DNA from 3 places in the Paenibacillus apis genome. Region 1 is predicted to be linked to each of the others. Evidence: predicted binding sites of a transcription regulator. Region 1 holds the regulator's gene; each other region holds the start of a gene.
The links. The regulator Rex, encoded in region 1, represses fermentation and respiration genes when NADH is low (regulators of the CRP and FNR family bind a similar motif). The targets are predictions, from matches to a motif close to TTGTGAAATATTTCACAA.
Positions count from the first base shown of each region.

Region 2: the regulator Rex is predicted to act here: its motif matches at 7,029-7,046, upstream of KI362_RS20010 (flavocytochrome c).
Region 3: the regulator Rex is predicted to act here: its motif matches at 2,478-2,495, upstream of pflB (formate C-acetyltransferase).

Region 1 is NZ_BORS01000008.1:835-11,717, reverse strand. Features, by position in the region: gene bshA (N-acetyl-alpha-D-glucosaminyl L-malate synthase BshA) at 1-32, shown strand, start outside; gene KI362_RS12525 (CCA tRNA nucleotidyltransferase) at 74-1,411, shown strand; gene KI362_RS12520 (biotin--[acetyl-CoA-carboxylase] ligase) at 1,398-2,375, shown strand; gene panB (3-methyl-2-oxobutanoate hydroxymethyltransferase) at 2,661-3,530, shown strand; gene panC (pantoate--beta-alanine ligase) at 3,527-4,420, shown strand; gene panD (aspartate 1-decarboxylase) at 4,425-4,808, shown strand; gene KI362_RS12500 (tetratricopeptide repeat protein) at 4,942-5,583, shown strand; gene dinG (ATP-dependent DNA helicase DinG) at 5,740-8,601, shown strand; gene KI362_RS12490 (redox-sensing transcriptional repressor Rex) at 8,640-9,302, shown strand; gene KI362_RS12485 (amidohydrolase) at 9,280-10,578, shown strand; gene KI362_RS12480 (cell wall elongation regulator TseB-like domain-containing protein) at 10,655-10,883, shown strand, end outside.
Region 2 is NZ_BORS01000015.1:115,443-126,325, forward strand. Features, by position in the region: gene KI362_RS25585 (LuxR C-terminal-related transcriptional regulator) at 1-81, opposite strand, end outside; gene KI362_RS19975 (leucine-rich repeat domain-containing protein) at 446-1,282, shown strand; gene KI362_RS19980 (ABC transporter permease subunit) at 1,475-2,734, opposite strand; gene KI362_RS19985 (ABC transporter ATP-binding protein) at 2,731-3,633, opposite strand; gene KI362_RS19990 (hypothetical protein) at 3,664-4,473, opposite strand; gene KI362_RS19995 (RNA polymerase sigma factor) at 4,412-5,005, opposite strand; gene KI362_RS20000 (aldo/keto reductase) at 5,200-6,174, shown strand; gene KI362_RS20005 (Hsp20/alpha crystallin family protein) at 6,296-6,736, opposite strand; gene KI362_RS20010 (flavocytochrome c) at 7,063-8,832, shown strand; gene KI362_RS20015 (class I SAM-dependent methyltransferase) at 8,909-9,718, opposite strand; partial or broken gene KI362_RS25490 (helix-turn-helix transcriptional regulator) at 9,800-10,207, opposite strand; gene KI362_RS20025 (spore germination protein) at 10,300-10,883, shown strand, end outside.
Region 3 is NZ_BORS01000008.1:247,509-258,391, reverse strand. Features, by position in the region: gene adhE (bifunctional acetaldehyde-CoA/alcohol dehydrogenase) at 1-2,312, shown strand, start outside; gene pflB (formate C-acetyltransferase) at 2,570-4,840, shown strand; gene pflA (pyruvate formate-lyase-activating protein) at 4,919-5,662, shown strand; gene KI362_RS13755 (ABC transporter substrate-binding protein) at 5,835-7,205, shown strand; gene KI362_RS13750 (cache domain-containing sensor histidine kinase) at 7,245-9,065, shown strand; gene KI362_RS13745 (response regulator transcription factor) at 9,062-10,669, shown strand; gene nagZ (beta-N-acetylhexosaminidase) at 10,694-10,883, shown strand, end outside.

The DNA.
Region 1 (10,883 bases):
AGACTCCCGGCGTGAATCAAATCTGTCCTTGAGTCTTAGATCTGCACGAGAAGTGTGCTTGGAGGCTGATCCTATGAACAGATGGAAAATGGTTCCCCCCCTGATGGTTCATCAGGGGGAGCTGGTGCTGGAACGGCTTGCGCTGCAGGGCTTCGAAGCCTACTTCGTAGGCGGGTGCGTTCGGGATGAATTGATGGGGCGCCCGGTTCACGATATGGATATTGCAACCTCGGCCACACCGGAACAGGTCGTTGCTCTGTTTGACCGGACTGTGCCGACCGGAATTCAGCATGGTACTGTAACTGTGCTGATGGAGGATCATGCGTTCGAGGTGACGACCTTTCGCAAGGAAGCGGAATATGAGGGGCACCGCAGGCCCTCCGGGGTGCAGTATGTGCGTGATCTCGAGCAGGATTTGCAGCGGCGTGATTTCACGATGAATGCTATCGCAATGGATCGTCACGGACAGATTAGCGACCCGTATCACGGGCTTCAGGATATTGAAGCGGGTGTCATTCGTGCGGTAGGGAGTGCTGCGGAACGCTTTGATGAGGATGCCCTGCGCATGGTGCGTGCTGTTCGGTTCGCTTCGGTCTTCGGCTTCCGTCTGACCAAGAGCACCTGGTCCGGTCTTCGGATTTGCCGCGACAAGATCGCCTATATCGCAACAGAGCGTATTCGCACTGAGCTGGAAAAGATGATCGCAGGCCCTCGCCCCCTGCGGGGACTGGAACTGCTGCGGAGAAGCGGTTTGCTAGAATACATAAACGCACCTGTTCCTATGTCGGCACTGCGGTGGCCTGTCAAGGAAGCGCCGAATGCCTGGCTGGCTGCCATTGAGCATGCCGAAGGGGCGGAGCTGCCGGAGCTTCGATGGTCGCTGCTGCTTCAAGGCTTGAGCGTTCGCGGTGAGGAGGCAGTCCCGATGCTGAAGCGTTGGACCTTTTCAAGGAAGCTGTCCCAGGCGGTGTCCAACATCATCATCTTCGATGAAGTGATGAACACGCTGAATGAAGATCGCTCTATTTCGCTGGAAGCACGGAAAACCCGGTTCATCGAGACGACGCTTCGGCTGGGCAAGGAGACGGCGGAAGGCTGGCTGCTGCGGAGAAAGGCACTGATTAAGAACCATCATCCGGAAGACGAAGAGAACGATCCAGGTAAAGCTAACCTTCTAACGGAGAATTTCCCGGAGGCAGAGTGGTATAGAGCGATCACCGTATTTGCTCTGTCGGATCTGAAGCTCAGCGGCGGTGAGATTATTGCCGCAACCGGACGGAAAGGCGGCCCTTGGTTAACGGAGCTGTTAAACGGACTGCTCTTTGCCGTTGCGGCAGGAGAATTAAGAAATGAGAAAAATGTACTTCTTGAACATGCGAAAGCTGTGGTGAATACGTATGGACACATCTAGGTTGTTAACCTTGCTGGAGGAACATGCTGCAACAGGAAAATATTTGTCCGGAGAAGAGTTAAGCAAGCTGCTGAAGATCAGCCGAACTGCAGTCTGGAAGCAGATTAACAAGCTAAGAGAAGAAGGTTATGAATTTGATGCGGTATCCCGCAGGGGGTACCGCCTCCTTCATGCCCCGGATCTAATGACTGCCGAACGGCTGGAGCGGTATTTGCAGACAAAGCTTTATGGGAGGAAGCTGCAACTGCTGAGCGTAACAAGCTCCACTCAAATCGTAGCCAGGGAATTGGCAGAGGAAGGGGAGCCGGAGGGGACGCTTGTTTTTGCTGAGCAGCAGACCGTAGGAAGAGGAAGACAAGGGCGCAGCTGGCATTCTCCAGCCGGCAAGGGCATCTGGATGAGCCTGGTGCTGCGTCCGGAGCTGCCTCTAAGGTCCGCCCCGCAGCTTACCTTGATGACCGCAGTAGCAGTATGCCAGGCGATACGCAAGGTAACCGGTGTGGAGGCCGGCATCAAGTGGCCGAACGATCTGCTTGCAGGCGGCAAGAAGATATGCGGGATTCTTCTTGAATCGGTAGGCGAAGATACCCGGATGAAATATTGCATCGCGGGGATCGGAATTGATGTTAATCTGGAGCAGGAAGACCTCCCCGAGCATTTGCAGGGCGTCGCTACCTCGCTAAAGCTGGCTGCGGGTCAGACTCAAGACCGGGCGGAGCTTGCGGCAGAGGTGCTTCTTCGAATGGAGCAGCTAATGGAGCTTTATCAAGCTGAGGGCTTCCAGCCGATCAGATTACTGTGGGAGGACATGTCCGTCACGCTAGGGCGGGGCGTGTCGGTCGCCGGTCATCAGGGGATGAATACCGGCAGAGCAGTCGCCCTGGATGATTCGGGCGGATTAGTGATTCTGGATGAATCCGGAGCGCTTGCCACGATTTTTTCCGGAGAACTTGAACTTGACTGATGTAAAATGTTTTGCAATTTGTTATACTGTCCACATGAGGCGATATCGATTTGAAATCGAATTGCACTCCAATGGGCAGACTTAAGTTAGACAGGTAAGTAGTACAGAGTTTCCAAGATCGCATGGATTCTGCTCTGAGCCGATGAGGACCGAGACAGAAAGAACGAGCGAAAGACGACTCTTCTTTTGTGTGGATTCGGGACCTTTAGTGCCAAACTAAAAGGTTTTTTTTGTGCGTCCAGAATATCCTGGTGTGCAAAATACCGAAGGAGGATAATGACAACGATGGCTGAAAAACGTGCACTAAACATTGTGAAGATGAAAAAAATGAAGCAGGAAGGCAACCCGATCACGATGATTACGGCCTATGACTACCCTTCCGCAAAGCTGGCGGAGGAAGCGGATATCGACATCATTCTTGTTGGCGATTCGCTGGGCAATGTAGTATTGGGTTATGATTCCACGATTCCGGTGACTACGGACGATATCGTCTATCATACCCGTTCTGTCGCTCGTGCTGCCGGGAATACGTTCATTGTAGCGGATTTGCCATTCATGACATATCACGGGAGCATTGATGAGACGCTCCGGACAGTAAGAAGAATCATGCAGGAAGGCCATGCCCATGCGGTTAAAATGGAGGGCGGTGCGGAGATTGCGCTTCAGGTGCAGAGCATTGTCCAGGCAGGCGTGCCGGTGCTGGGCCATATCGGCTTGACACCGCAATCGGTCAATCAGATCGGCGGCTACCGCGTGCAAGGCAAGGACGAGCAGGATGCCCGCCGGCTCATGGAGGATGCCAAGGCGCTGGAGCGTGCCGGTGTATTCGGGATCGTCCTGGAGCTAGTTACTGAAGAGGTGGCAGAAGCGATCTCGAAGGCTGTGTCCGTGCCGACCATTGGTATCGGGGCAGGACGGAGGGTAGACGGGCAGGTCCTCGTCTTCCACGACGTGCTGAAGTACGATTCCGACTACCGCGAGAAGCGCTTCGTGAAGACTTATGCGGATATCGGCGCTGAAATTCGTCAGGGCATTGCGGCTTATGTGAATGAAGTGAAGACCAGACAATTCCCGGCACAGGAGCATGTGTTCAATGCAGAGGATACCGTTATAGCGGGTCTTTACGGGAAAGTAAAAGAGGAAGCTGTGAAATGAACCTATTCCGGAATATTCAGGATTTAAGACAATATTTGAAGCAGGAGCGCTTGAAGGCAGCTCTGGAAGGCAAGGTCCTGGAGACAGGCTTCGTGCCTACGATGGGTTACTTGCATGAAGGGCATGCGAGTCTGCTCCGAGAAGCGAGACGCAACAATGATCTGGTGGTGCTGAGTATTTTTGTCAACCCGATTCAGTTTGGTCCGAACGAGGACTTTGAGCGTTATCCGCGGGACGAAGCGAAGGACCTGCAGCTTGCGGAGCAGGAAGGCGTTGACGCAGTCTTCTTGCCTTCAGTCGGGGAGATGTATCCTGCACAGACGCTAACCAAGATTACGGTCAGTCAGCAGCTGACTGGAGGGCTGTGCGGCGCTTCACGTCCCGGACATTTCGACGGGGTAACGACCGTTGTCAGCAAGCTGTTCAATATTGTTGAACCTGAGCGGGCTTACTTCGGACAGAAGGATGCTCAGCAGGTAGCCGTAATTACCCAAATGGTGAAGGACTTGAACATGCCCGTTCAGATTGTTCCATGTCCGATTAGACGGGAAGAGGACGGCTTGGCGCTCAGCTCCCGCAATGTGTATCTTGCCCCGGCTGAGCGCGAGGCGGCATTGGTCTTGTCCCGTCAGCTACTGCATGTGCAGGAGCTGATCAACGAAGGCGGGACCCTGACAGCGGGCGAGGCAAAAGAAACATTGCTGCATGCGTTCACGGCCGAGCCTCTGGCTGAGGTGGACTATGTGGAGGTTGTCCGCTTTCCAGGTCTTCAACCGCTTGGCGATTCCGAGAGAATAGCCCAAGATGGAGAGGTACTGGTTGCTGTTGCGGTAAAGTTCGGGAGCACCCGGCTGATCGACAACGTTATTCTGAGCAAGAAAGGTGTGTAACGCGATGTACAGAACGATGATGAAATCTAAAATTCACCGTGCCACCGTGACGGAAGCGAATTTGAACTATATCGGCAGCATTACTATTGACGAGGATCTGATGGAAACAGCGGATTTACTGGAAAATGAAAAGGTGCAGATTGTAAATAATAACAATGGCGCCAGACTTGAGACTTATGTAATTCCCGGCCCTCGCGGGAGCGGGGTCATCTGCCTGAACGGAGCGGCTGCACGTCTGGTTCAACCGGGCGATAATGTCATTATCATCTCTTATGCCCAAATGTCGGCGGAAGAACTGAGAAGCCACAAGCCAACCGTTGTGTTCGTGGATGAGAATAACCGACCTGTGGAGACCGCAGCTCAAGAGCTGCATGCCACGATTCGGTAATTGATCGCCAGGACCATCTGCCCTGACCGCCATGGCTATGCAATTAATGCCTGCGGGAATGAAATGTGAGCCCATAACAAAAAATGAACGTAAGGCTCACACTGATTTCATTTTCGATAAAGGTGGGATGCGGATGATGTTTCAACATATGTTTGCGGAAATGAGCGGGATGCTGGACGAAATCATTCATTATTATCCTGGAGCGAGCGGTCCTGCGCGTCAGGAGCTGGCTGCCAAGTGGCAGCTGCTCAAAACGATGAGCGATGGAATTATCGAGGAATGGCTGAGCTTTGAAGAGAAGCTGGGTCATTTCCGTCAAACCGGCGCCAGTCCGGATGGAGGTGGCGCTCTCCCTGTGCCTGAGCTGCCTGAGATGGCCGCAGAAGCCTTTGTAAAAGGTCAAGGGTATTATAAGCTGATGATGTTTACGCAGGCACTGACGCAGTTCAAACAGGTCGTGGAGCAGTATCCGGATAGCGCGGTGGGACGAACGTATCTGGCGATGTGCTATCTGCATCTGAATGAATCCGAACAAGCGGTACCGCATTTTTGGCGCGTTCTGGAAACCTGTGATTCGAAACGTATTCGTTCCATCATTTATAATGCACTTGGCTGCATTGAGGCTCAGAACGGAGTGCCTTTGAAGGCGAAGGAATATTTTAAGCTGGCTCATTACCATGATCCTTCCCTGCGAGAGCCGCTGGCGAATCTGGAATCATGCATGCGCAGCAGCGGGAAGCTGCATTATGGAAGCGAATTGACCTCTCTTCTGTAGTATTTCCGGCAACGCAGGAAAGGATTATCAGGCGATGCAGAACCCTTTGTCAAGGGGGCATCGCTTTTTTTTGTAGCGATTTCACATTCAATTTTCAAATTCGCCATCTTCTGTTATGCTGTTAATTAGACTGGAAGAAAGGGACTTTACAAATCAATGAAATACGCCGTACTTGATTTTGAAACCACGGGCAACCAATCCTCGGATGTGATTATTCAGGCTGGATTGGCCATTATAGATGAAGACATGACGGTATCCCGTGTATACAGTTCTTTTGTGAAGCCCGGGATTCCGATTCCGCCGTTCATCACAAGTCTGACGGGGATTACCGAAGAGGACGTCAAGGATGCGCCTGATTTGGACGAGGTCATGATGGAGATGGTTCCATTGCTCAATGACGCCGTGCTGGTCGGCCATAACGTTGCCTTTGATTTCAATTACTTACAGAGCGCGCTGGATAAGACCGGCTACCTGCCGTATACAGGGCGAATTCTCGATACCATGGATTTTTTGAAAATATTATATCCCTCCTTGACGACGTATCAGTTAGGGATGGTTGCCTCGGAGTTCGAGGTGGAGCATGACCGGCCGCATCAGGCGGATAGCGATGCCTTGGCTACGGCTCTGATCTTCATCAAATGCCTGGAGGAGCTGGAGCAGCTGCCGCTATTAACGATACAGCGACTGGCGGATTTGCTCTCCGGGGAGGACAGTGATCTGGCCTGGTTCTTCGATGCAGTACTGGAGCAGCGTCAGCAGAACCCTTCTGTAGATCAGGATGGTTATACGTACTACAGACAGTTCGCGTTAAAGACCGAAGACTGGATGAATATTGAGCCTGAGCGCAGCAATATGATGGATAACCCGCTTGAGGGTGTCAGCTTCGAGCAATTTATGGAGCAGGTGCAATCGTCTCTGAAGGAGAAGCTGCCTGAATATGAAGAGCGTGAAGCGCAGAACCTGATGCTGAAGGAAGTCGCAGCCGCTTTCCAGGAAGACAAGCATTTGCTTGTAGAAGCGGGCACAGGAACGGGGAAATCGTTAGGTTATTTGCTGCCCGCCATTTATCACAGCGTCAAAACTGATGAGAAGGTCATGGTGAGCACCCATACGATCAACCTTCAGGAGCAACTGCGCGAGCGGGATATCCCGCTGTTAACCGAGGTTGTGCCCTTCCCGTTCAAGGCCGCGGTATTTAAGGGAAGACAGCACTATTTGTGTTTACGCAAATTTGAACATAAAATGAACAGGAGAGACTTCGCCTCTCCGAAGGAAGAAGTCATGACCGCCGCGCAAATGATTGTCTGGCTTGCCCAGACAGAGAACGGCGATGACGAGGAGCTGAATCTCGGCAACCGGGGAGGAGACTTCTGGGAGACTGTGGCGAGTGAATCGGACTCTTGTCTTGGACGCTCCTGTCCATGGTTCCGCAAGTGTTATTATCACAAAGCGAAGCATGAAGCAGGAGTAGCGGACGTAGTCATTACCAATCATTCCAAGCTGTTCACGGACATCCAGGCGGGACATCAGCTCCTTCCTGGCTATGAGCGTCTTGTCATCGACGAAGCCCATCATTTGGAGGATGTAGCCGGAAAACATTTAGGAATGCAAATGAAATATTTCACAGTAGTGCACACCCTGACACGACTGTTCAAGGACAGCAAGAACGGTCAGCTTCCGAATCTGAGGCAGCAGCTTCAGCAATCAGGGAATGAGCGGGCAGCTTCCTGGGGAGCGGTCATCGATGGACTTTATCCTGCTTTCCTTGATGTGAAGGAGCATTGGGATCGTCTTGCTGAAGCGATGTTCACACTGATGCCCGAGCGGAGCGACGCCGCTTCTGGCGATCCTGGACAATTCGTGCTGCGGCTGCTGCCGCACAAGAAGCCGAAGAGCTGGGATGATCTGCTCACGATGGAGAACCAGATTTATGTGACCATTGGAGATATTGTTCGCAAGGCCGAGAAGCTGCTTACAGAGCTTAAAGAGCAGGACGAGCAGGATTTTGGCTCCGAAAGTCTAATTACTGATATAACCGGGCTGATCAAGGACCTGGGAACTGAACGGGACGCACTGCGTTCCTTCATGAAGCTGGAGGACGTAAACACCGTCTACTGGATTGAAGGCAACGGAAATTATCGAAGCAAATCCCTGCAGATATTTGCCGTGCCGATTGATGTCAGCGAGCAGCTCAAGAGCTACTTCTTCGACCGGAAGAAGAGCATTGTTATGACATCTGCCACCTTGTCGGTGGACAAATCCTTCCAATATATGATTGACCAACTGGGCCTGCAGGAGGCGCAGGCTCAAGACCGGCTCATGACCTCCATGCTTCCTTCGCCGTTTAATTACCGCGAACAGGCCTTGCTTGTGATTCCGCGGGACTTTCCAAGCGTCAAGGGAAGCGTAGGGGATGATTACTTTGTCAGTACACTCGTCCAATCATTGGCTGACACAGCGATCGTAACTCAAGGCCGTATGCTCGTGCTGTTTACCTCCTACCGGATGCTGAGGCAGGTGTATGATCCGCTAAAAGAGCTGCTGTCATCGCACAATATTTCGGTAATCGGCCAAGGCATGGACAGCGGCAGCCGCACCAAGCTTACCCGCCGGTTCCAGGGGCAGCAAGCATCCGTACTGCTGGGAACCAGCAGCTTCTGGGAGGGCGTTGATATCCCGGGAGATGCGCTCACGAGCCTGGCGATTGTACGCCTGCCGTTTCAACCGCCGAATCATCCGCTTGTGGAAGCCAAGAGCGAGCGGCTGCAGCAAGAGAAGAAGAATCCTTTCATGAAGCTGTCCGTTCCGCAGGCCGTCATCCGGTTCAAGCAAGGCTTTGGACGGCTCGTACGGACTTCCCAGGATCGGGGGATCGTCATTGTGTACGATACTAGAATTCTGGAATCATATTACGGAAAGTACTTTTTGTATTCTTTGCCTGGACCGAAGATGGAGCATATGCCGCTTGGCCAGATGGTTCCGCGCATTGCGGAATGGCTGGACCCGGAAAATCCGTAAACGCTTCTTAATTTGCGTCAATAATAGGGGGATAATCGATGAAGTCGGAGAAAATTTCAGACGCCGTTGTGCGTAGATTGCCAGTCTATTTGCGTTTTCTTAATGAATTAAGCCGCCGAGAGGTATCCACGGTTTCATCTCAGGAGCTGGGACAGAAGCTGGATCTGAATCCGGCGCAAATTCGTAAGGATCTCGCCTATTTCGGTGATTTTGGCCGGAAGGGGATCGGCTATGATGTGGCTTATTTGATCGAGAAAATTCAACAAATTCTGAATCTGGATCAACAGATTAATGTGGCGCTGATCGGAGCTGGTAATCTCGGACAAGCGCTATCGAACTATAATGCTTATGTGAAGGACAATATGAAGATTGTTGCCGTATTTGATGCAAGCCCTGGTAAAATCGGAGGGAAAATCAATAACATCGAAATTCAGCCGATCGAGATGCTGGATGAAACGGTACGCAACATGAATATCCGGATCGGAATTATCACGGTTCCTGCGGCAGAAGCCCAGCATGTTGCTGACAAGCTCGTGGCTGCGGGGATTGGAGCCATTTTGAATTTTGCGCCGACGATTCTCAAGGTGCCTGCTGAAGTGCGGGTACATGCGGCAGACTTTACCACAGACTTAATGAGTCTCGCTTATTATCTGGACGGCGGAAAGGAAATGAAAGACCATGACTCGAAAATGGCTGATTAAAGACGGCACGTTCGCGGTGCTGCATCAAGAACAAACCGTGATCCGCGGCTATATGTTGATCGAAGGGGATAGAATTACCTATATCGGCCAAGAGCGGCCGGAAGGCGTGGAAGGGGCCGAGACATTCGACGGCAAAGGCCTTCTATTCCTGCCCGGTCTGATCAATACCCATGGACATGCAGCGATGTCGCTGCTTCGCGGCTATGGCGATGACATGGTGCTTCAAGAATGGCTTCAGCAGAAGATGTGGCCCATGGAAGCAAAGTTCACCGGTGAAGATGTACGCTGGGGCACGGCGTTGTCTGTGATTGAGATGCTCAAGAGCGGAACGACGACCTTCCTAGATATGTATGATCACATGGATCAGGTGGCCTCGGTAGTGGAACAGTCCGGCATCCGTGCGGTCCTGACGCGCGGCGTGATCGGGCTTTGTCCGCCTGAGGAGCAACAGCGGAAGCTGGATGAAGCGGTGTTGTTTGCTCGCAATTGGCATGGGAAGGCAAACGGCAGAATTACGACGATGATGTCGCCGCACGCTCCTTATACCTGCCCGCCGGATTATATCGAAAAAATTGTGCAAGCGGCGCATGATCTGGATTTGCCGCTGCATACCCATATGTCGGAGACTCTAGCGGAGGTGGAACAAAATGTTCGGGATTACGGGGTTCGTCCGGCCCAGCATTTGTTGAACCTGGGCTTATTCAGCCGTCCGTCTTTGCTGGCGCATGCGGTGCATTTGACTGACGAGGAAATTGCAATGCTTGCCGAGCATCGCGTAGCCGTCTCCCATAATCCGGGCAGCAACCTGAAGCTTGCCTCCGGAGTAGCCCGTGTGCCGGAGCTGCTGCGGGCAGGTGTGACGGTATCCTTGGGTACGGATGGCGCAGCCAGCAATAACAATCTGGATATGTTCGAGGAGATTCGCCTCGCCGCCCTGATCCATAAAGGCGTTACAGGGGACCCGACCGCGATTCCGGCAGCCGAAGCCCTTCGTATGGGAACGGAATATGGCGCGAAGTCGTTGTTCCTTGACCAGACAGGTGTGCTCGCAGCGGGAATGAAGGCTGACTTTATCGCCTTGAACCTGAAGCAGGCTCATTTCCTGCCGAAGACCGATTATATCTCCCATGCGGTATATTCCGCTGCCGGTCAAGATGTCGAGCATGTCTGGGTGGACGGTAAGCAGGTCGTCAAATCACGGGAGTGTCTGACTCTGGACGAGGAGAAAATTCTGTTCGAAGCGCAACGAGCCTTTGAGGGCTTGCTTGCAAGATAGGATAGATAAGGCGTCTTAATCTATGTAAATTAACTTTTTATAGAAAGCCATTCAGGAGAGGAAAGGAAGGGAGCTTTTGCGTAACAGAACCAAATGGGTCTTGCTTTCCTTTATCATCCTTGCGCTTATTCTGCTTGGCCTCTATCGCTTTTATCTATATGTATATGAGGACACCTGGCAAGCGGAGAAGCTTGCAGTGCAGAGGGCGAAGGCGGAGACTACGCTTGTCAAGTCCGATGAAGTATGGAAATCAGTCTGGGACAAGGTATGCTGGGTGGTAGAGGGACAGAACGAAGACGGTGAAC
Region 2 (10,883 bases), on a different contig from region 1:
CTTCTTCAAATAATTTTCAACAGAACTTTCACTACTATTCAATTTGTTGGCAATTTTTACATTCGCATATTTTTGAGAAATTTTTACATAATAGGAAGTTTAATTAGTACCTTTCAGATTGCAGACAAATTTCTAGGTCCATCTAGAGCCAAGGAGTTTGTCTTATTTTTAAACGATAAAAAAGCTAAAGTACCTTTTCTTTTAATCATGCTTCTACTCCCTAGAAGTGCTTACGTGTGCTTCATTTAAAGCTAGAACTTTCTCTCAAGAGGTATCTTTACAAATCCAATCCTCGATCAGTAGTTGATGGTGCTATGAGAGAAAACTGCACATACTGGTTGGCGGAGGAGTATAAAACACCCTTGTATATAATTAGAAAAATAACCATGGAATTATTTTGAATAAAATGAGATTATATTTAATAAAGGGAGTAGGAGGGGGATTTGTGGTTAAAGAACTTATTAAACAAAGTGCAATTATTTTATCCATGTTATTATTAATATTTGTCATAGGCTGTACCGAGAGAAATGGGTCTGAGTTCCTTCGTAGTAGTGAAATAGAAAAAAAAACATCTGATTTTCCGCCAATTATCGAAATCAAAATTAGGGAGGCTTTAGCTGATACAGAAAGTCCATTAAGTGATGAAGATCTAAAAAAAATTGAAAGTATTAACTTAGAAGGAATTAGTGATCCGATAGATCTATCTTCATTAACCAGGCTGGAAAATCTAGAAAGTATTCATCTATCTCATGTAAAAGTTATGAGCTACGACTTTATTTATAATATGCAACACCTGAGCTCACTACACTTAGAGGGAGTTTCTCTAAAAGAACTACCTGATTTTAGTAAAATTCATCTCCAATCGTTAACCATAACTGATAGTGATATTGAGACTCTAGATTTTATTAGCAATTGGGACTCCCTTGTTACCTTAGAACTGTCTTCTAGTCAACTAACAACTCTAGAAGGTATTCAAAATGCTAAAAAGTTAAAAAATTTGCTTATTTCCTATAATCCTGTTAGTGACATTAGTCAGATTAAAGAACTTATCAATTTAGAGCGAATTGAACTAAAAAGTACTCAAGTACAAGATATTACTATACTACAAGAACAGCAGAACTTGAAACTTTTGGATATTCGCGATACATCGGTCGATACTGTTTCTTTTTTAGCCAATTTACCAGAACTAAAAATCCTGCTTGTAACTAAGGATAACATTAAAGACTTGGACCATATTGGGGACTCTGTACAAGTATCGGAGACCAATATTCTAGCATATTAGTAGAAGCATACAAACTCCTAAGTTCATTTGAGAACCAAGGAGTTTGTTGTTTTAGTTGGACTATAATATCGATAATTTTACTTACCTGTCTCGAGCTACTGGGTTTCATGCATAAGAAGATGAAGTATCTCCTACATCGCATGGATACCTTCTATAGCCTCCGTAACTGGTCTATCATCGCATATTACAAGCTTAGGCGACCTCATGCTTCCGGAAGCCCCGCCATGCAAAGGGAAGAAGCACGATGGTGATAAGAAAAGCGGTCCACCCAACTGCATAGGGCAGCGGTACGTTCAAGCCGACGACCTCGATCAATTCATAGCCGCGGAACCTGCTGTAAACTTCAGTCTGTCGGCCAGGCAGGAGAGCCAGCAGATGATTGAACAGACGATTCTCTCCGCTCTCCGGAATGAAAAGAGGGACAAAGAGAAGCACGATGCTCCAGATCATAACCGAAAATGGAGTGCGCATTCGGGAGGAGAGCAGCAAAGTAAAGCTTACAATAGCAAGACATGCGAGCCAGCCGATCAACGTGGTCAGAAGGAAGGCTCCGAGCACCGTAACAGGATAAGGCGAGAATAAATATCGCGTGTCTATCGTTTGAAGAGGCGAGTTCCACCCCGAAGCTCCATAGACGATCATAGACAAAGCGAGTGCCATAAGCCAGGCCAGCAGGAACATGCCGCTTGTGAACAGGAGTGATGCATTGATTTTTGCCCGGATCAGCTTGCTTCTTCCATATCGGGTCGCCAGGATGATGGCGTCCGCTCCACTCTGGTATTCACCGGAGAAGACCGGGGCTGTGCAGACACTGAGAATAAAGCAGACCGTGAGAAAAAAGAATCCTGAATTTTGGAGAAGCAAGCTCCAACCTCTTGCATAATCGAATTTCATAGGAATGGTAATTTGATCGTTCATCCGCAGGAAGGTTGCCTTTGCGTCCTCCGAATACGAAACGCCGTCAGGGGGATGATTCAGAACCTGTTGAATAGTCCCCGTTCGCTGATCATAGAAAGTGGCCGCTTTCTCGGGAGTAAGCGTATCAACTACATCATAATTATATTCTCCCGCAGGTGAAAAGCCTTTGCGGAGGTAGTTCAGGACCGGAGAGAGGGAATAGACCTTATAGAAGTCTTCATTCGAAATCCCGGAGCCGGCTCCCATCCCAGTCTCTTCGTTCGGATGAACCAATTCATTCAATATCTTCTGATATGTTGACGCGGTTTGGGAAAAGACAGCCGGTGTCAGTTCGCCCTGAAAGCTGCGGGCATAGCTCTTCTCGAGGGCAATCGCTGCGAACCCTTTTACGGTTCCGCTTGCTTCATAAGAGTCCTCCTGAAATGCAGGTACTACCGTACTTAGCAGCGATACAACGAGAAAGCCGATCAACCCGATGAGAGTGGATTTGCGGCTAATGAGCTTGCGCAGCTCGAAACCGGTTAAGGTGTTCAAAGTACTCTCTCCTTTCTGTCTGAGGCCTTGGGATCGGATTCATCATGGAAGTGATACAGATACAGATCCTCCAGAGTCGGCGCCGTCTGTACGGCACCAGGTAACGGCGGAGAAGCCGAGATGACGCGCAGCTCCACTTGATCCGAGCCGTGCTTCAGATTGCTGATTAGGAACAGTTGACTGAAGGCCTCCACCTCCCGTTCAGCAATTCGGCACATCCAGACCCGCCCCTCCATACTCCGGGTAAGGTCCTGAGCGGTTCCGCTCATAATGATTTGACCTTTCTTCATGATGAGGATTTGATGGGCGATATGCTCCACATCAGGCACAATATGAGTGGACAGCAAGACGATTTTATTCTTGGCAAGCGCCGCAATCATATTGCGGAACCGGACTCGTTCCTTCGGGTCCAGTCCGGCAGTAGGCTCGTCGAGGACAAGAATAGCGGGATCATTCAGCAGTGCCTGGGCAATACCAAGCCGCTGCTTCATGCCGCCGGAAAAAGTGCGTATTTTTTTTCGCGCAGCTTCTTTAAGCGAGACTAGTTCCAGCAATTCTTCTGAACGTTGATTTGCGGCGCTTGTACTCAGGCCTTTTAACGCAGCGGTATAGTGCATAAATTGACGGGCTGTGAAATCCGGATAATAGCCAAAATCCTGCGGCAAATAGCCGAGCAGATTCCGGTATGCTTCCCCCATGGACACTATGGGTTGCGCATCCAATGCAATATGTCCGGAGCTGGGCGAAAGAATGCCGCAGATCATGCGCATCAACGTCGTTTTGCCAGCTCCATTTGCGCCAAGCAGACCATAAACGCCCGGCTGAAGACGTACGTTTACATTGTCCACGGCAACCGATCTCCCATAACGCTTGCTAATCGATTCGATAGTCAGTTCCATCGTAATGACACTTCCTTCCTGTATTTCATGTTACAAAGTCTCACTACTCCCCAGATGGCGGAAAGTACGGAGCAGGCGTCGCAATTGGACTGCGGCAGCGATCAGGGACAATGCAAGTATGAGCATCAGTACCGCAAACGCCGTCCCTTCATCCTGAATTTCATAAAGGTGGCTCCCTCCTGTCGGAGTACGGAACACACCTGCCATTTGAACTGCAAGCAGAAGCAGGGTAAAGATGGAGCAGGCAGACGATTTGTCACGAACACGGGGCTGGTTAAACAGCCATAAGCAGCCTGCTGCCGAGACGGTAAACGGGGTGAAGAGATAAAGCAGCACGTAGCCCAGTTGTTCTCCCCATGCCAGACTCAGACATCCTGCCAAGCCTGCAAGGCCCATAAAATCCGTGATCGCGAAAAGGCACAGCCGGGAAAGCAAAAGATGCTCCAGGGAATAATAAGTACTCATTTCCAGCTCAACCATTCGATAAGCATAAGAACGGGCAAGCAGCCGCATACCGATTAGCACAAGCAGCGGGGAGACCGTGGAAATGACCGCAAGCACCTGCCCATTCCCCAAGAACGAATCCGTCGGAATTTGCAGGGCAAACATTAGTGCCGTAAGAAGAAGTCCTGCATGGCAGAGCCATACCTTCCAGCCGATGTACATCATCTGCCGAAAGAAGAAATTAAGCATCGGGGAGCGTTTGACCATCTCCTCCTTCCGTGTTCTTTCGAGAATAAGAAGTGCGTGTTCGAAGGTCTGCTGCTGCTTCTGCCCGTCAGACATCGGAACAGGGGGAAGCTCCAGCATGGTTATGAGCTCGTCCAGTTTCCTTTTCATTTAGGTCCTCCTCTCTCATTCTCTTCTTCATGGCGGCAAGTCCCCGTTCAACCCGGATGCGGGCTTTGTACAGAGGAACGGAAGTGATCGCGGCAATCTCCCGATACCGGAACCCGTAGCTGTAGCGGAGAATGATGGCCTCCTGCAGCTCTGACGGCAGCTCTTGGAGCACCTCAAGCAGTTCCTTCGATTGGAGATGCGCCCCGGCTTCATCCTCTGCCGAGAGAGCGGAGCCAAGCTTGGCCTCCGGAACCTGTTCAATCGGTTCGGGAGGCCTTTCACGGAAGGCATCCGCACACAATCTGCGGGCAATTGTATATAAGTAGGCCCTGCATTTCCCCTTGTCCTTATAACTGGAAAGTGAACGGCAGAAGCGGTAAAACGTATCTTGAGTGAGATCCTCGGCCAATTCGGCTTGTCCGGTCTTCCAATAACAGTAGCGCTTGATGAAGTCATAATGGCGCTCTATCAATCGGTTCAATGCTTCTGCATCCCCGCGAGCGATTCGTTCAAACAGTTCTGCGTCGTCCACGGCTCCCTCTCCTTTCATATGGATTAACAGGGTAAATGCTGATATTTTGCAGACCTAATGTGGCGAATTTGTGAAAAAATAAGCAAGTGAGTGCTGCTTTGAAGAACATACCTGTTATGTGACCACTATGGCTTTTGTTGATCCGGATTAGCTATACTAAAAGTAACATTCTCAATAGGATAGGAGGATTCATCATGGACTATAAACGATTGGGACGCAGCGGACTCGAGGTATCGGCACTGGGGCTCGGGACAAATTCCTTCGGCTCGCGTGCGGATGCTAGAACTTCGGAGCAAATTATCCATGCAGCACTGGATCGAGGTATTAATTTTTTGGACACGGCCAACATTTACTCCGACACGGCCAGCGAGAGCATTATCGGACAAGCCATCCAGAACCGGCGCGATCAAGTTATTCTGGCTACCAAAGCCGGCCTGCCCACAGGAAAAGGGCCTAACGAGCAGGGCTCGTCCCGCCGCCACTTGATGCTTGAGCTGGAGAAGAGCTTGAAGCGTCTCAGAACAGACTATGTGGACCTGTACCAGATCCACACCTTTGATCCAAATACACCATTGGAAGAAACGCTGCGTGTGCTGGATGATATGATTCGTTCGGGAAAAGTAAGATATATCGGGGCATCGAATTATGCAGCCTGGGAGCTGATGAAGGCGCTCGGGATCAGTGATCACCTGGGGCTGAACCGCTTTGTCTCGATGCAGACCAGCTACTCCTTGGCGGATCGGACGCCGGAGCGCGAGGTGATCCCGTTGTGTATCGATCAGGGCCTCGGGATCATTCCTTACTTCCCACTGGCCGGCGGGATTTTGACAGGAAAATACACCTCGGCAAAGGAGGGGCCCTCCGGTTCCAGACTGGAGAAGAACCCCTCCTTCGCCCAGCGCATCAGCGAAGACAGCTTGGCCTTAGGCAGAGAAGTCGGGCGGATTGCCGCCGAAGCCGGTTGCTCAGCCAGCTCCTTATCCTTGGCCTGGCTAATGGAGCAGCCCGTTGTGTCCAGTGTGATCGTGGGCGCTACCCGCGTGGAGCAGGTGGAGGATAATCTCAAGAGCGTGGAGCTTGCGCTGGATAGTACAACAATGGCGCAGCTGGATGGAGCCAGCCGCGCCTTCCGAAATGGGGAGCCGTTCGGTTATTTTCGCTTGAGCTAAGGACAATCGAAAACGTTCATCCCGCCCCTGATGGTACATTTTTCGCATTTAACAAGAAGGGACTGCCAGAAGTCTGTTTTTTGCTGACTTTCTGGACAGTCCCTTGATGAAATATTTATTTTTAATCCTGAATCTTAATACGCTTCGACTTTGTCGACTGCCGCTTCGGTACCTCCAGCTTCAGTAATCCATCCTTCAGGGATGCGCGAATGCTATCTTCATCGATGTCCTGCACGTAGAATCTGCGAACATACTCGACATAGCGCCGTTCCTTATGGACCAATTGTTGATGGTTATCCTCTACGCTGCCATCTTCCTGGTGAACCGCTCGAATTGTCAAGTAAGGAGCTGCATAGTCGATATCGATATCCTCTTTCCGAAAACCGGGCAGCTCGGCCTCCAGCAGATAGGCCTGATCCGTCTCGCGCACATCCGTCTTGAAGGACAGCATCTGAGGTCTCATCGAGGTGAAGAAATCATCGTTAAAGACATCGTTAAATGCCTTCGCCAACGGACCCCATGCATCCTCTCTGCGTCTTCCGAATGGAACCAAATCAAACATCACACATTCCCCTTTCTTTGACTTTATTTGACCTTACGCTTTTATTATAGGACTCTGCCATTAATCTTGACAAAAAGCATCTAGGACCACATAAAGCCATTATCTGCCGTCTTTGGTGGTTTTCCTTCATCGGGAACGGTTTTTCTGTTTGTTTGACCTTTTCTGACCTTTTATCGAGAACGCGAGAATATTCAATAGGTGAGCACCCCATATTATGACCTTTCTAATAGACATTGTGACAATTCTTATAATGCCTATCCAATAAATCATGCTAACATAAGTCAGCACAACATTGTGAAATAAAACACAAATGGGGGCGTTATATAGTGAAGAAGAGTTTATTCACGATTCTAATGGTTGGACTTATCATGCTGCTCGTCGTTGGTTGCAACCAAGAGAAGCCGGCCACAGAAGGGGCTGCCGCAGCAGGCAAATTTACACCTGGTACTTACGAGGGCGTCTCAAAGGGACACGGCGGGGAAATTAAAGCCATGGTAACCGTATCCGCAGACAAGATCGAATCCATTGAAATTACAGCCGATGGCGAAACCGGCAGCATTGGAGACGGAGCCGTTGCACAGCTGACGGCTGACATTATCAACACCCAAAGCTTGGCCGTCGATGCAGTATCGGGCGCCAGCGAATCCAGTGCCGGTATTATTGAGGCAGTCTCCCTTGCCTTGGAAAAAGCCGGCGCAAATATTGCCGACCTGAAGGATCCGGCTAATAAGCTGATCGTTGAGCAAACGAAGCAAGAGGATCTTAATGTCGATATCGTCATTGTTGGCTCGGGAGGAGCAGGTCTCTCCGCTGCCATTGAAGCCAAGGAAGCAGGCAAATCGGTCGTTATCCTTGAACAAATGCCGATCATCGGAGGCAATACCAACCGTGCTACCGGCGGTCTTAACGCAGCCGAAACAACGATCCAGGAAGAGAACGGCATTAAGGATTCTAAACAGACATTCTATGAAGACACATTGAAAGGCGGGCATGACATTAATGATCCGGAATTGCTTCGCACCCTGGTCGATCATGCGCCTGATGCAATTTATTGGCTGAATGATATGGGCGCAGGCATTTCCAGAGTTTCCTTATCAGGCGGGGCAACGAATCCAAGAATTCATACTCCGGCTGACGGATCTGCGATTGGTCCGGTCGTGGTTAATGTTCTGTCACAGAAATTAAAAGAGCTTGAGGTTGATATTCTGCTCAACTCGAAAGCTGTGAAGCTTATTGAACAAGACGGCGCTGTCGTAGGCGTTGAGGCTATCGATAAAAATGAAAATCCCTTCAAGGTAAATGCCAAAGCGGTTATTCTTGCTACGGGCGGCTTTGGAGCCAACAGCGAAATGGTAGTGCAATATCGTCCTGAGTTGGAAGGCTTCTCTACAACGAACCATGCCGGAGCAACCGGCTCAGGGATCGTCATGGCTCAAGAGGTTGGCGCAGATTTGATGCAAATCGAGCAAATTCAAATTCACCCGACCACCGATCCTGAATCAGGCTATATGTTTACAGAAGGTCTTCGCGGTGATGGCGCTATCCTCGTGAATAAAGAAGGCAAGCGGTTTACAAATGAACTGCTTACGCGTGACGTTGTATCGCAAAATATTCTGAAGCAAACAGATAAAATGGCCTACCTGATCACAAACCAGGAGATGGTTGACGAAAATGCTTCCTTGGCCAAATATATCAAAGAAGGCTACGCAACCAAGGGAGATGACCTTTCCCTGCTGGCAAGCGAGTTGGGAATCGATGCAGCTTCCCTGGAAGCCACATTGAAGACCTACACCCAATATGTTAAAGACGGGAAGGATACCGAATTCGAGCGTGTCCACTTGACTCAATCCCTTGAAGCAGGCCCTTACTACGCCATCCCTGTCACCCCAGGCATTCACCATACGATGGGTGGCGTGAAGATCGATACGAAAACTCACGTCCTGAAACCGGATGGACACGCGATTGCCGGTCTGTATGCAGCCGGTGAAATCACTGGCGGCGTACATGGCGGCAACCGCATCGGCGGTAATGCCGTAGCCGACATCATCGTCTTCGGACGTATCGCAGGTCAAACTGCAGCGGCAGAATTGAAATAGCACAGAGGATATAACAGAGGCCCGCTTCACAAAATGGTTGCTTCCATTTTGTGGGGCGGGCCTCTCCGCCCCTCATTTATAGTTTCCTAGCCTTAATCACAAATGTAACGGGAAGCATCTTCGCCTTTTTTGAGAACTCGTTCTCGCCTTGCGCCTGTATGATTTCCTCATCCGATTCCTCGATCATTTCCTCAATAGCAAAGCCTGCTTTCGCCAATGCATTTACATAGGTTGATAGTTTTCGGTCTGATAATGACAGTGAGCCTCCATCCAGCGATACCGAATACCAGGATTCATCGAAATAACATTTTTTAAAGACAAGGATGTCATCCTCCGCCGTAACGCATTTGTGTATGGGATGAGACCAGCTGAAGATGAAAGCTCCTCCCTCCTTAAGGTAGGAAGCGATCCGTCGAAAAGTTCCCTCAAGGTCGGTGGTCCAGCCTATGCCGTATACGGAATACACCACATCGAAATAATCGGTCGGTATGCCGCATTCTTCTTCCATAGCCGCACAGAACAATGCCGCTGAGTGACCTGATGCCTCCAGATGCTGCCTAGCTTTTTGCAGCTGCTGTTCCGAGATGTCAATCCCCCACAGCTCCGCCGCCTTCCGATCACCGAGATACTGCAAGGAATGGCCTGTCCCGCAGCCGATCTCCAGCACCCGCTTTCCTGATATATCACCGAATAGCTGACATTTTTCTTCCGAAATATAAGCTCCATATAGCGGTAGCGCTGTTGTTCCTATAACCTCATTTCCTTTAGTGTCCCAAAAGAAGCTGTTGACTTTATGAATTTCTTTCTGGTCCAAATCCACCGAAATGGCGAAGCCGACCTCCCCGCCGCCGATAATGCTTGTGCGATTCCCTAGTTTTTTGTCCATGCCTAAGCCCTCCATTAATATAAGCTTGAAGGTTAGACGCGGAAACGACTTAAGAATCAGCTTCTTGTCACGAGCCAAGGATGGCGAGATTCCGTGAAATTGTCTAAAGGCCCTGGAAAAAGCAGCTTGCGATTCATAACCGTAACGCAGAGCAATATCCATGATTTTGTCGCCGTTTCGAACATCAGCCGCTGCCATGGTTAATCTCCTGCGACGAATATATTCGGATAAAGGGATCTGGGCTATAAAAGAAAAAACTCTCCGAAACTCCCAGTCAGAGCAGTTCATAATTTGTGCAGCAGTAGAATAATCAATCTCGGAGGACAGGTTGTTCTCTATATATTCAACGGCCTGGTTCATGCACTTCTGCCAATCCATAACGTCACCTCCTACGGTTACCTTCGCTGTAATTATATCTGCTCGTTCGAGGACAAGCTTTGCATTCGGTGCATTTAAATGCAAAATGAAGCTCAATATCCCCTTCTTCATTCGCCCATCTACTTTGACGGTGACTAAAATCAGACCGCTTAGGAAAGCTTAATTGCAAGACTTTAATTCCATTATGGGGTGAATATTCCTTGATGTCATCACTGAAGTCGTTTATACCCAGCTGGCATATCTGGGTTCTTGCGGTTGTGGCCTTCCTGGTCCCATTTCTTCTTAGTAAAATACTCGCCCGCATACATGCCTATGTTAAAAGCGGCGGTACTTTCAAGTCTGCTTCAGCCCGCGCTTCCGTTCCATCTCCTGACTCGTCTTCCGTCGCAACAACACCTTTTGCCGGGGATTATGCCGCAGATGTACGTTCCGTTATGGATGTCATAGGCAAGAATAGCGACTTAACTGTCAGGGAATTTCCGTTGTCCAGGTTTGACGCCAAGGGCACCCTGTTCTATGTAAACGGGATGCAGCGGGAAAGGGAGCTCAATATGCGCACCCTTGAGTTCTTCATGTTTGAAGCCACGCGCGAAATGCTCGCCAGTCCGCCCAATGTCAAGGGACTTCTCCCTTTCTACAACCTTAAAGAATCAGCGGATGTAAGAGAGTTCAGCCGGCTCGTCCTGTTCGGATATGCCGGACTCATCATTGAAGGGGTCCCCTGCGGCTTATTGATTCAGAGCCCCAACACGAGTAATCGCGCTATCGTCGAGCCTTTGTCCGAGGC
Region 3 (10,883 bases), 250 kb from region 1:
ATCCTTATGAAAGCTTCCAGAAGATCGCTGAGCCTGTCGGCATCATCATGGGAATTACGCCGGTGACCAACCCGACATCCACTACCATCTTTAAAGCGATGATCGCGATCAAGACACGCAACCCGATTATCTTTGGTTTCCATCCATCTGCACAACGCTGCAGTGCGGAAGCTGCCAAGATTCTGCTCGAAGCTGCCGTGAAGCATGGCGCGCCTGCAGATTGTATTCAATGGATCGAGAATCCTTCGATGGACCGTACCAATGCGCTGATGAATCATCCTGACGTAGCCTGCATTCTGGCAACTGGCGGATCCGCGATGGTTAAAGCGGCTTACAGCTGCGGCAAACCGGCGCTCGGCGTAGGTCCTGGTAACGTTCCTTGCTTCATTGAGAAGACCGCCGACCTGGATCAAGCGGTGAACGATTTGATTCTCTCGAAGACGTTTGACAACGGTATGATCTGTGCCTCGGAGCAAGCGGTTATTATCGAAGAACCTATTTTTGACCAAGTGAAGAAGAAAATGATCGCAAACGGCTGCTACTTCGTTAATAAGGAAGAGGCTGCAAAATTGACTGCCGGAGCTATCATTGCTGATAAATGTGCCGTAAATCCAAGCATCGTAGGTCAACCCGCTGTGAAAATCGCTGAAATGTGCGGTATCGATGTGCCTGCAGGAACGAAGATCCTCGTCGCTGAAATTGAAGGCGTAGGACCTAAATTCCCATTGTCCGCTGAGAAGCTGAGCCCGGTATTGGCCTGCTACAAAGTAAAAACAGCTGAACAAGGTATCGCACGCGCACTGGAAGTGGTCCAATTCGGAGGCATGGGGCATTCCTCGGTTATTCATTCCAATAATGAAGAGATCATTCAGAAATTCTCGGACAGCATGCCTACCTGCCGGATTTTGGTGAACCAGCCTTCGTCGCAAGGCGGTATCGGTGATATCTATAATACGAACCTGCCGTCCCTGACACTCGGCTGCGGATCTTATGGACGCAACTCGACATCGTCGAACGTAACGGCTATCAATCTGATCAACGTGAAAAGGGTGAATCGTCGTACCGTGAATATGCAATGGTTCAAAGTGCCGGATAAAATCTATTTCGAGAAAAATTCGACTCAATATCTTGCTAAAATGCCGGATATCAGCCGCGTATTAATTGTAACGGACCCGATGATGGTTAAACTGGGTTATGTAGAAAGAGTGGAGCACTATCTCCGTCAACGTCAAACGCCGGTAGCGATTGAAGTGTTCTCGGATGTAGAACCGGATCCGTCGACAACTACGGTTGAACGCGGGACTGAGCTAATGGCTAAATTCCAACCGGATTGCATCATCGCACTCGGCGGCGGCTCGCCAATGGATGCGGCCAAGGGCATGTGGCTGTTCTATGAATACCCGGATACGGATTTCCATAACCTGAAGCAAAAATTCATGGATATCCGCAAGCGGACTTACAAGTATCCTCGTCTGGGCCAAAAGGCAAAATTCGTAGCGATTCCTACGACGTCGGGCACAGGCTCGGAAGTAACGCCGTTCGCCGTTATTACCGATAAGATCAATGGCAACACCAAGTATCCGTTGGCAGACTATGAGCTGACTCCGGACGTGGCAATCATCGACCCTGAATTTGTATATAGCTTGCCTAAAACAGCAGTTGCTGATACAGGGATGGACGTATTGACACATGCGATTGAAGCGTATGTATCGGTGATGGCTAATGACTATACGGACGGACTTGCAATTAAAGCCATTCAACTAGTGTTCCAATACCTGGAGAAATCGGCGCTGACTGGCGACAAGCTGGCTCGCGAAAAAATGCATAACGCTTCGACACTGGCAGGGATGGCATTTGCGAATGCATTCCTCGGCATCAACCATAGCCTTGCGCACAAATGGGGCGGGCAGTACCATACCGCTCATGGTCGTACCAATGCGATCCTGATGCCGCATGTCATTCGCTACAATGCGAAGAAGCCAACCAAGTTTGCAGCATGGCCTAAATATACAAATTTTGTAGCCGATGAGCGCTACGCGGAAATCGCGCGGATCCTCGGACTGCCTGCCCGTACTACAGAGGAGGGCGTGAAGAGCCTGATCAACGCCATCCGCGATTTGAACAAGAAGCTCGGGATTCCTGCAAGCTTCCAGGAGCTTGGATTTGACGCAAGCGACTTCGAATCGCGGGTAGATTATCTGGCAGACCGCGCCTTTGAGGATCAATGTACAACAGCCAATCCTAAGCTGCCATTGGTTACGGAGCTGGCGGAGGTTTACCGCGATGCCTTCTACGGAAGATTTGAAGAATAAGTGAACAAATAGGATGAAAAAAGTGACAAATATCACCTCGAAAGTGATATTTGTCACAATCTTTATATGGGGATTATTATAATATAAAGCTATAAATGATCCCTAATAGAAAAGGTAAGTGCAGTGGATATAAAATGTATTCGCTGAGACTCACCAGTGTCAGAAATGTGAAAAGTATCACAAATTTTAGGGATCACAAGGCGCGGATATATAACCTTCAACCCGCGTACTTTAAACTATAAATGGAGGGAATAAAGATGTCGGTGATTGAAAGAGAAGTTCAAAAAACACAAGAAGTACAAACGGCGTGGAGAAGCTTCAAAAAAGGGAAATGGATGAGAGAAGTGAACACCCGCGATTTCATCGAGAACAACATCAGCGCATATGAAGGCAACGAGTCCTTCTTGGAAGGCGCAACTGACAACACTAAAGCACTGTGGGATATTATTTCCGATCTCACGAAGAAAGAAAGAGAAGCTGGCGGCGTGCTGGATGTAGATGTTCACAAGCCATCCATGATTACATCCCACAAGCCTGGATACCTTGACAAAGCTAAGGAACAAATCGTCGGTGTTCAAGGGGATGAGCCGTTCCAACGTACTATTCATCCTTTCGGCGGTATCAATATGGTTCTCAATTCCTGTAAGGCATACGGCTTTGATTTGCCGGAAGAAATTGTTGAACTGTTTACACATATCCGTAAAACCCACAACCAAGGCGTTTTTGATGCATATACCTCCGAGATGAGAGCCGTTCGTAAGGCCGGCATCATCACAGGTCTTCCGGATGCTTACGGCCGCGGCCGGATCATCGGCGACTATCGCCGTGTAGCTCTGTACGGTGTAGACTTCCTGATCAAACAAAAGAAAAACGAGCTGAAGAGCCTTGAGGTTGACGTTATTGATGAAGCTGTCATTCGTCTTCGCGAAGAGCTGTCCGAACAAATCCGTGCGCTGGACGAACTGAAGCAGCTTGGACAAATGTACGGCTTCGATATTTCCAGACCTGCTGAAAATGCGAAGGAAGCTTTCCAATGGGTATACTTCGGCTACCTGGCTGCAGTTAAAGAGCAAGACGGCGCTGCAATGTCCCTGGGACGCGTATCTTCCTTCCTGGATGCTTACATCGAACGCGATCTGACTGAAGGAACCCTGTCTGAAGAAGCAGCTCAAGAACTGGTTGACCATTTCGTTATGAAGCTTCGCATCGTTAAATTCCTGCGTACTCCTGAATATAATGATCTGTTCAGCGGCGACCCTACTTGGGTTACAGAATCGATCGGCGGTATGGCTGTAGACGGATCGACATTGGTAACGAAGAACAGCTTCCGCTTCCTGCACACCCTGTACAACCTGGGTCCTGCTCCGGAACCGAACCTGACTGTTCTCTGGTCCGAGCAATTGCCTGAAGCGTTCAAGAAATACTGTGCCAAGGTTTCGATCGAAACCAGCTCGATTCAATATGAGAACGACGACCTGATGCGTCCGATCTACGGTGACGACTACGGTATCGCTTGCTGCGTATCCGCAATGAAGATCGGTAAGCAAATGCAGTTCTTCGGAGCGCGTGCGAACCTGGCGAAAGCCCTGTTGTATGCGATCAATGGCGGTAAGGATGAAAAATCCGGCGCACAAGTCGGTCCTGAATACCCGGCAATTACTTCCGAATACCTTGAGTATGATGAAGTGATGAAACGCTTCAAGCCGATGATGGAATGGCTGGCTAAAACCTATGTAAATACCTTGAATGTAATTCACTATATGCATGACAAGTACTGCTACGAACGGATCGAAATGGCGCTGCATGACCGCGACATTCTCCGTACGATGGCTTGCGGTATTGCGGGGCTGTCGGTTGCAGCCGACTCCTTGAGCGCAATCAAACATGCCAAGGTTAAGGTTATCCGTAATGAACAAGGCATTGCTGTTGACTTCGAGACAGAAGGCGAGTTCCCTTGCTACGGAAACAACGATGACCGCGTTGACCAAATTGCCGTTAACCTGGTTGAATCCTTCATGGAAATGATTCGCAAGCACAAGACTTACCGTGATGCTCTGCCTACACAATCCGTATTGACCATTACTTCCAACGTAGTGTACGGTAAGAAGACAGGTACTACTCCGGATGGACGTAAGGCAGGCGAGCCGTTTGCTCCTGGTGCAAACCCAATGCACGGCCGCGATAAGAAGGGTGCGCTGGCATCGCTTAGCTCGGTAGCGAAGCTGCCTTACGAGCACAGCCTTGACGGGATCTCGAATACCTTCTCGATCGTGCCTAAGGCGCTCGGTAAAGAAGCGGAAATCCGCAAATCCAACCTTGTATCGATGATGGATGGATATTTCGGCAGCAACGCCCATCACCTCAACGTCAACGTGTTTGATCGTGAGCAACTGATGGACGCAATGGAACATCCTGAGAACTACCCTCAGCTGACCATCCGCGTATCCGGATATGCTGTTAACTTCATCAAACTGACTCGCGAGCAACAGCTCGATGTGATCAACCGTACCTTCCATGGTTCGATGTAAGGAGCTTCGGGTAGATTCGTAATAAATGCTGTTCAATAGTATAAATTGAGGCAGCCTAACTGGAAAGGGTGACGAAAGATGCTTAAAGGTCGCATACATTCATTGGAAACTTTCGGAACGGTAGATGGACCAGGTATTCGTTTCGTTCTCTTCATGCAGGGCTGCCTGCTGAAATGCCAATATTGCCATAACCCGGATACATGGAGCTTGACGGATGGCAAGGAGATGACTGTAGATGAGGTGTTGGCGGAAATTGAGCCATACCTCACCTACTATCGCTCCTCAGGCGGCGGCTTGACGGTATCGGGAGGAGAAGCAACCTTGCAGGCTCCTTTTGTTACCGAGCTGTTCCGTCAAGTCAAGAAGCGTTGGAACTTGCATACCACGCTGGATACGAATGGTTACAACGAAGGCGACAAGATCAAGGATCTTCTTGATGTAACGGATCTGGTTCTTCTTGATTTGAAGCACATCGATAATGAGAAGCACATCAAATTGACTAGCAAGCCCAATGATCGAATGCTTAGAATGGCTGAATGGCTGTCTAGTCATCATCGAAATATGTGGATCCGTTATGTGCTTGTACCCGGCATTAATGATGAGGAAGAGGATTTGGTCCGCTTAGGTCGGTTCATCGGCGGTCTTCAAGGTGTAGAGAAGCTGGAGATTCTCCCTTATCATCAAATGGGTGTATACAAATGGCAGGAGCTTGGCTGGGCATACCCGTTGGAAGGCGTGCCTTCCCCGACATCGGAACAAGTGGATTGGGCATATGCTATGATCGAGAAGGGTCGTCAGCAGGCAGAAGTAATTATGAATTAACAAAGTATAGCGATAGCGGTTAGGCTTGACTGTAGATGTCAGGTTTAACCGCTTTCTTGTGGTTAATAAGAAGAAATTATCCCTGATATAGAAAAATAACCTCCTGACGGATTTGAAATCGTTTTCTATAATAAGGGGTAGTAACTCTAAATTCAGGAGGGGTCCCAGAAAAATGAAGAAAGCCATACTTCCACTTCTCCTGCTGCTGATCCTCTCTTTTTCTACCCTGCTTGCGAGCTGCAATGATTCTCGTAACCCTGCATCCGAAAGTGAAGATCAAGGTCCGGTTGTGAATAATGAGGCTTTGAGCAGCGCAGAGCCGTTCGAGATTACGATCCGCCATACGCAGGTTGGAGATTCCAAGAAGTTCCGGCTTGCTCTGCTCGAGGAGGTCGTTGCCAAGACGGAGGCGGAAGTGCCCGGGCTGACAATCAGACTGGATGCAGTCGACTCCGAGGTGAACCGCAAGGAGAAGCTGAGGGGAGAGATGGCCGCCGGCAAGCCCCCGGAAGTATTTGATGTGTTCGGCAGCCCGGAGGCCCAGCTCTATGCCCGAGAGGGCCTGATGCTTGATCTTTCAGAAATTTTGAATGCGCTTGGCTTGAAGGACAAATTTACAACCTTGGCTTCATTTACACTGGACGGTAAAATATACGGTCTGCCGATCGGCGGATCCATTGAAGGTTACTTCTATAATAAAGATTACTTTGAGCAAAAAGAGCTATCGATCCCCCAAACGCTGGATGAGCTTGACAGACTGGCTGAAGAGATTCAAGCTGATGGCAAAATTCCGTTCGCCCAAGCCTCCAAGGATGCATGGATTCCTCTTATGACAACGAATAATCTATGGTCATATTATGCCGGCCCGGAAATTACCTATGGCTTTATGACCGGCGAGAGCCAGTGGAATGATGAAAGGATGGTGAAGGCGATTGCCAAGCACAAGGAATGGGTGGAGAAAGGCTACTTCAAAAAAGGGGAGCTGGGCCTCGAATATGCGGATATGCGGAACCAGATGATCACGGGGGAAGCGATCATGATGATGGACGGTTCCTGGGCGAACTCGGTGTTCAGAGATCCGGCTCAGGCTGGACCGATGGCGGGTAAGATCGGTTTTTTTAATATGCCTCCATTGAAGAAGGGGGATCCTGTTGTGGTTATGCAGGATGCGAATAATGGCTACGGGTTCTCCAGCGCGGTTGCTGACGATCCCCGGAAGCTGGCCGCCGTGAAGAGCTTTATTAAAAATATGTGGACCGAGGAAATGCAGCTTCGCGGCTTGAAGGAAGACGGTGTGCTGCCAGCAATCAAGATGGATCTGGAGCAGATGAGGACAACATCTGACGATGCGCTGATGCAGGATATTTTCACGGCGGTCAGCGAAATTGAGCTGTCCTTTCCGGCATATGATGCGCTTGTACAAGCCGAGGTAAATACGGCGCTGAGCATAGGCATACAGCAGATCATCGGCGGCGAGATAGAACCGGCTAAGATGCTTGAGCACATTCAAGCCGTTCAGAATACGGCTAATGCGCTTGAATAGAGCTAAGCAAGCGTACTACGAATTCGGGAGAAAAACGCTATGAACCTGCGAATCAAACTGTTTACCGCCTTCCTTGGGCTTGTCATCATTCCGCTGTTCATACTCGGTATTATTACCTTTCTGGTTACATTCAATTCGATTGAGACCAAGTATAGCCAGCAGGCGGAGTATTCGCTAAAGGCCATTGGCTACAGCATCAAGAATATATTTCAGGAGATGGATAATGTCACGGACAACGGCATCGCTACAGGGGTCTTCCAGGAAGCGCTCAGCTCTCAGGATCCGGATTCACAGGATTTAACGGCCGCAAGCCAGCTGGAACTAAATGCAAATCAGCGCAACTTCCGCTCTTTGCTGTATAGCCACCCTGCGATTGACTATGCTTTTTTGTACAATGTGCATGGAACCGGGGATTCTAATGTCATTTCTATCTTTAATAAAGAAAACTTCGAGACCTTGCCCTATGAGCAATTTCAGGAACATCCCCTCTACCAGGAAGTGATGTCCCTGAACGGGGTTCCCAAATGGATAGCGCCTCATGAGTATCCCGAATTAACCGGTTCGGAGGATGTGTTCACCCAGATTCGCCTGATTAAGGACCTGGGTACGTTTCGCAAGGTGGGCGTGCTGGTGGTTCAGATTAAAAATTGGGAGTTTGAAAGTATTTACCGCAACTTGACGATCGGGAGCAGGATGCAGGATACCCGTTTCTTCCTGGTCAATGACAACGGTCAGGTGCTTTACGACTTCCAGTCAGAGCTAAGCGGCGAGACGCTGGAGTCCGGCATTCAGTCCAAGCTCTCGGCAATCACAGAGTATTCCAGCTTTAAGGGGAAATTCGAGAATGAGGAAAGCGTCATTTCCATCTATCATTTGAAGGAATATAACTGGAAGCTGGTGTCTGTAACGTCATGGCACTATTTGTCCCAAGAAGTTACGACGTTCTCCAAGTGGTTTGTAGCTATTATTCTCATATGTGTGGTTACGGCCATGCTCTTTAATATTTTCTTTATGAACCGGATTACAGGGACAATAGGGGTCATAGTCCGCTTTATGAGAAAGGTTGAGAGCGGCGATCTGACGGCCAGGGTCGATGAGAAGGGCGATGATGAGCTTCTGCTGCTGCAGAAGGGCTTTAACAGCCAAATGGAGAAGATTAATGAACTGTTCCATCAAGTCAAACAGGAGCAGCTTCAGAAGGCCAATGCAGAGCTAAGAGTGCTGCAGGCGCAGATCAAGCCTCACTTCCTGTTCAACACACTGGAGTCGATTAATGTGCTGGCCGTGCAGAATGAAGGGCGGAAGGTCAGCGAGATGGTGGTGCGGCTGGCCAGCATTCTTCGCATCAGTATTCAGGACAAGGAAGAGATTCGCCTTGGGCTTGAAGTGGAGCATCTTCGGAGCTATCTTGAGATTCAAAAATTCCGTTTTGAAGAGCTGTTCGATTATGAGATTGACATTCCGGCAAGCATGATGAGCTGCAAGGTGATGAAGCTGACGCTTCAGCCATTGGTAGAGAATAGCATCCAGCATGGCTTCGAGGGCATCAATTACAGGGGCCAGATTAAAGTGACAGGCATGCTGCGGAATAATAGCATGGTGCTCCAGGTAGAAGATAATGGGATCGGCATGACAGGCAAACAGCTCTCATCCATTCAGTATGCCGACCCTGACCTAGATCTTCATTCCGTCTCTGTGTATCCCAATCATGAGCGGAGGGGGCTTGGGCTAAGGAGTGTGCATGACCGGTTAAGGCTGCGATATGGAAGCCGCTATGGTCTGTTCATCTGCTCGCAGCCCGGAGAAGGAACGATAATCCAGTGTGTGATTCCAATAACAGAATCGGGTGATCAGGGATGAAGCTGAAGGCGCTGTTGGTGGATGATGAAGTTCATATTTTAAACAACCTGTCAAAGGTATTGCCCTGGGAGGACATGGGCTTCGAGATTGTGGGATTGGCCAGAAACGGGGTGGAGGCGCTGGAAGCCGCCGTCTTGCATGCGCCGGACTTAATCCTATGCGATATTCGAATGCCGGTAATGGATGGGCTGGAGTTCATCGAGAAGGCCAGGGAGTGCAAGCTGAACAGTGAGATTATTTTGCTGACAGGCTATCAGGAGTTTGAGTATGCCCGGGTAGGCATCAAGTACGGGGTGAAAGACTATATCTGCAAGCCGATCAATTACTTCGAGCTGGAGGATGTGGTTAGGAGCATCGCTGCCCATATCCGTGAAGCCATAAGGAAGCAGAGCAAGGAGGAGTGGCTGGAACAGGCGGCGATGCTGTTTAACGAAAATTATATGCTGCATGCTTTACTAGGCCAGATGACAGACGAGAGGATGCAATGGCTCCCGGACGAGGAGCGGGGCGAGCAGCCATCGGTTGACGGCATGCTCCTGTTGGACCTGGAAGACTATGCGCGTTGCTCGTTGTCCTGGACCCCGCATGAACGAAAGACTTGGAATGTACATATCAAGCGGTTGTTGACCGAGCTGTTCAGGGAGCTTGTACCCAACTGCATGGTGCTGCAAGTGAGAGAGGGCGAATGGTGTCTGGTATTGCATTCCGCAGAGTGGCAGAGTGTCACCCGCGAGCAGCTCGCAGAAATGCATACCGTGCTGATGAACGAGGTCCGGGAGACGCAGCCCGAGCTAAGCCTGCGGATGTGTGTCAAGCAGGAGTCTGTTCCACTGCGTGAGCTGCCTGCTCTTTATCAGCGTATGCAGAAGCTGTTCATCTTACATTCCCCGGATCAATGGATTGTGAATGCGAATGGCTTGCTGCCCGAGCGGAATGAAATACAGGCAGAAGATGGGATGCAAGGATGGCGGTTCACGGAATTGATGACGAATGGACTAAGGAACGGCAATCCGGATATGCTGCTTCGCGTATCCTCCGAGCTTAAGCATTATATCGCCCACTCCGTCGAAAGCTCAGGCGCTCATGCAGAGAAGCTCCTGCATTATCTGCTCATACATCTGCTTCGGGAGATGCGTGAATTGCAAATGCTGGCTGCAGACCAAGAGAAGAAGGTTTGGGCGCTGCTTCAGGGAACGCTCAGCCTTAAGGAACTGCTTACGGTCATTCTGGCCATGCTTGATCAGTCCAGAGATTCACTGGCGGCCAAGAAATCCTCGGAGACCCTGATGATGACGGCTCAGAACTATATCCTGCAACATCTTGGCAAAGACTTCGGGATCCAGGATATTTCAGATTATTTAGGAATTAGCTGCAGTTACTTCTGCCTGTTGTTCAAAAATCACTTCGGAGAGACATTTGTTGAATATTTAACACGTCAGCGAATCGAAACAGCCAAGACCTTGCTCCAGAGCAGCAGTAAATCAATAACCAGCATCGGAGCTGTTGTCGGGTATCAGGAACGCAGGTATTTTACGAAGGTCTTTCAGAAATACACCGGAATGACGCCCTCGGAATATCGTTCCAGGGAATCAACCGTATCCTAATACTAAGAGGTGAGGGGCTTGAAATTGAATGAATCAGCCTGGTCGTTAGAGGAAAAGATTGGTCAATTGTTTATTTGCGGTTTCCATAGTCTTGAGGCGGATGAACAGATTTTGACCTTGATCAAGGACTACCATGTCGGGGGGACGGTGTATTTCCGGCGCAATATCGAGTCTGTGCCGCAGCTGGCCGCATTGTCCTCCGCTCTGCAGCGGC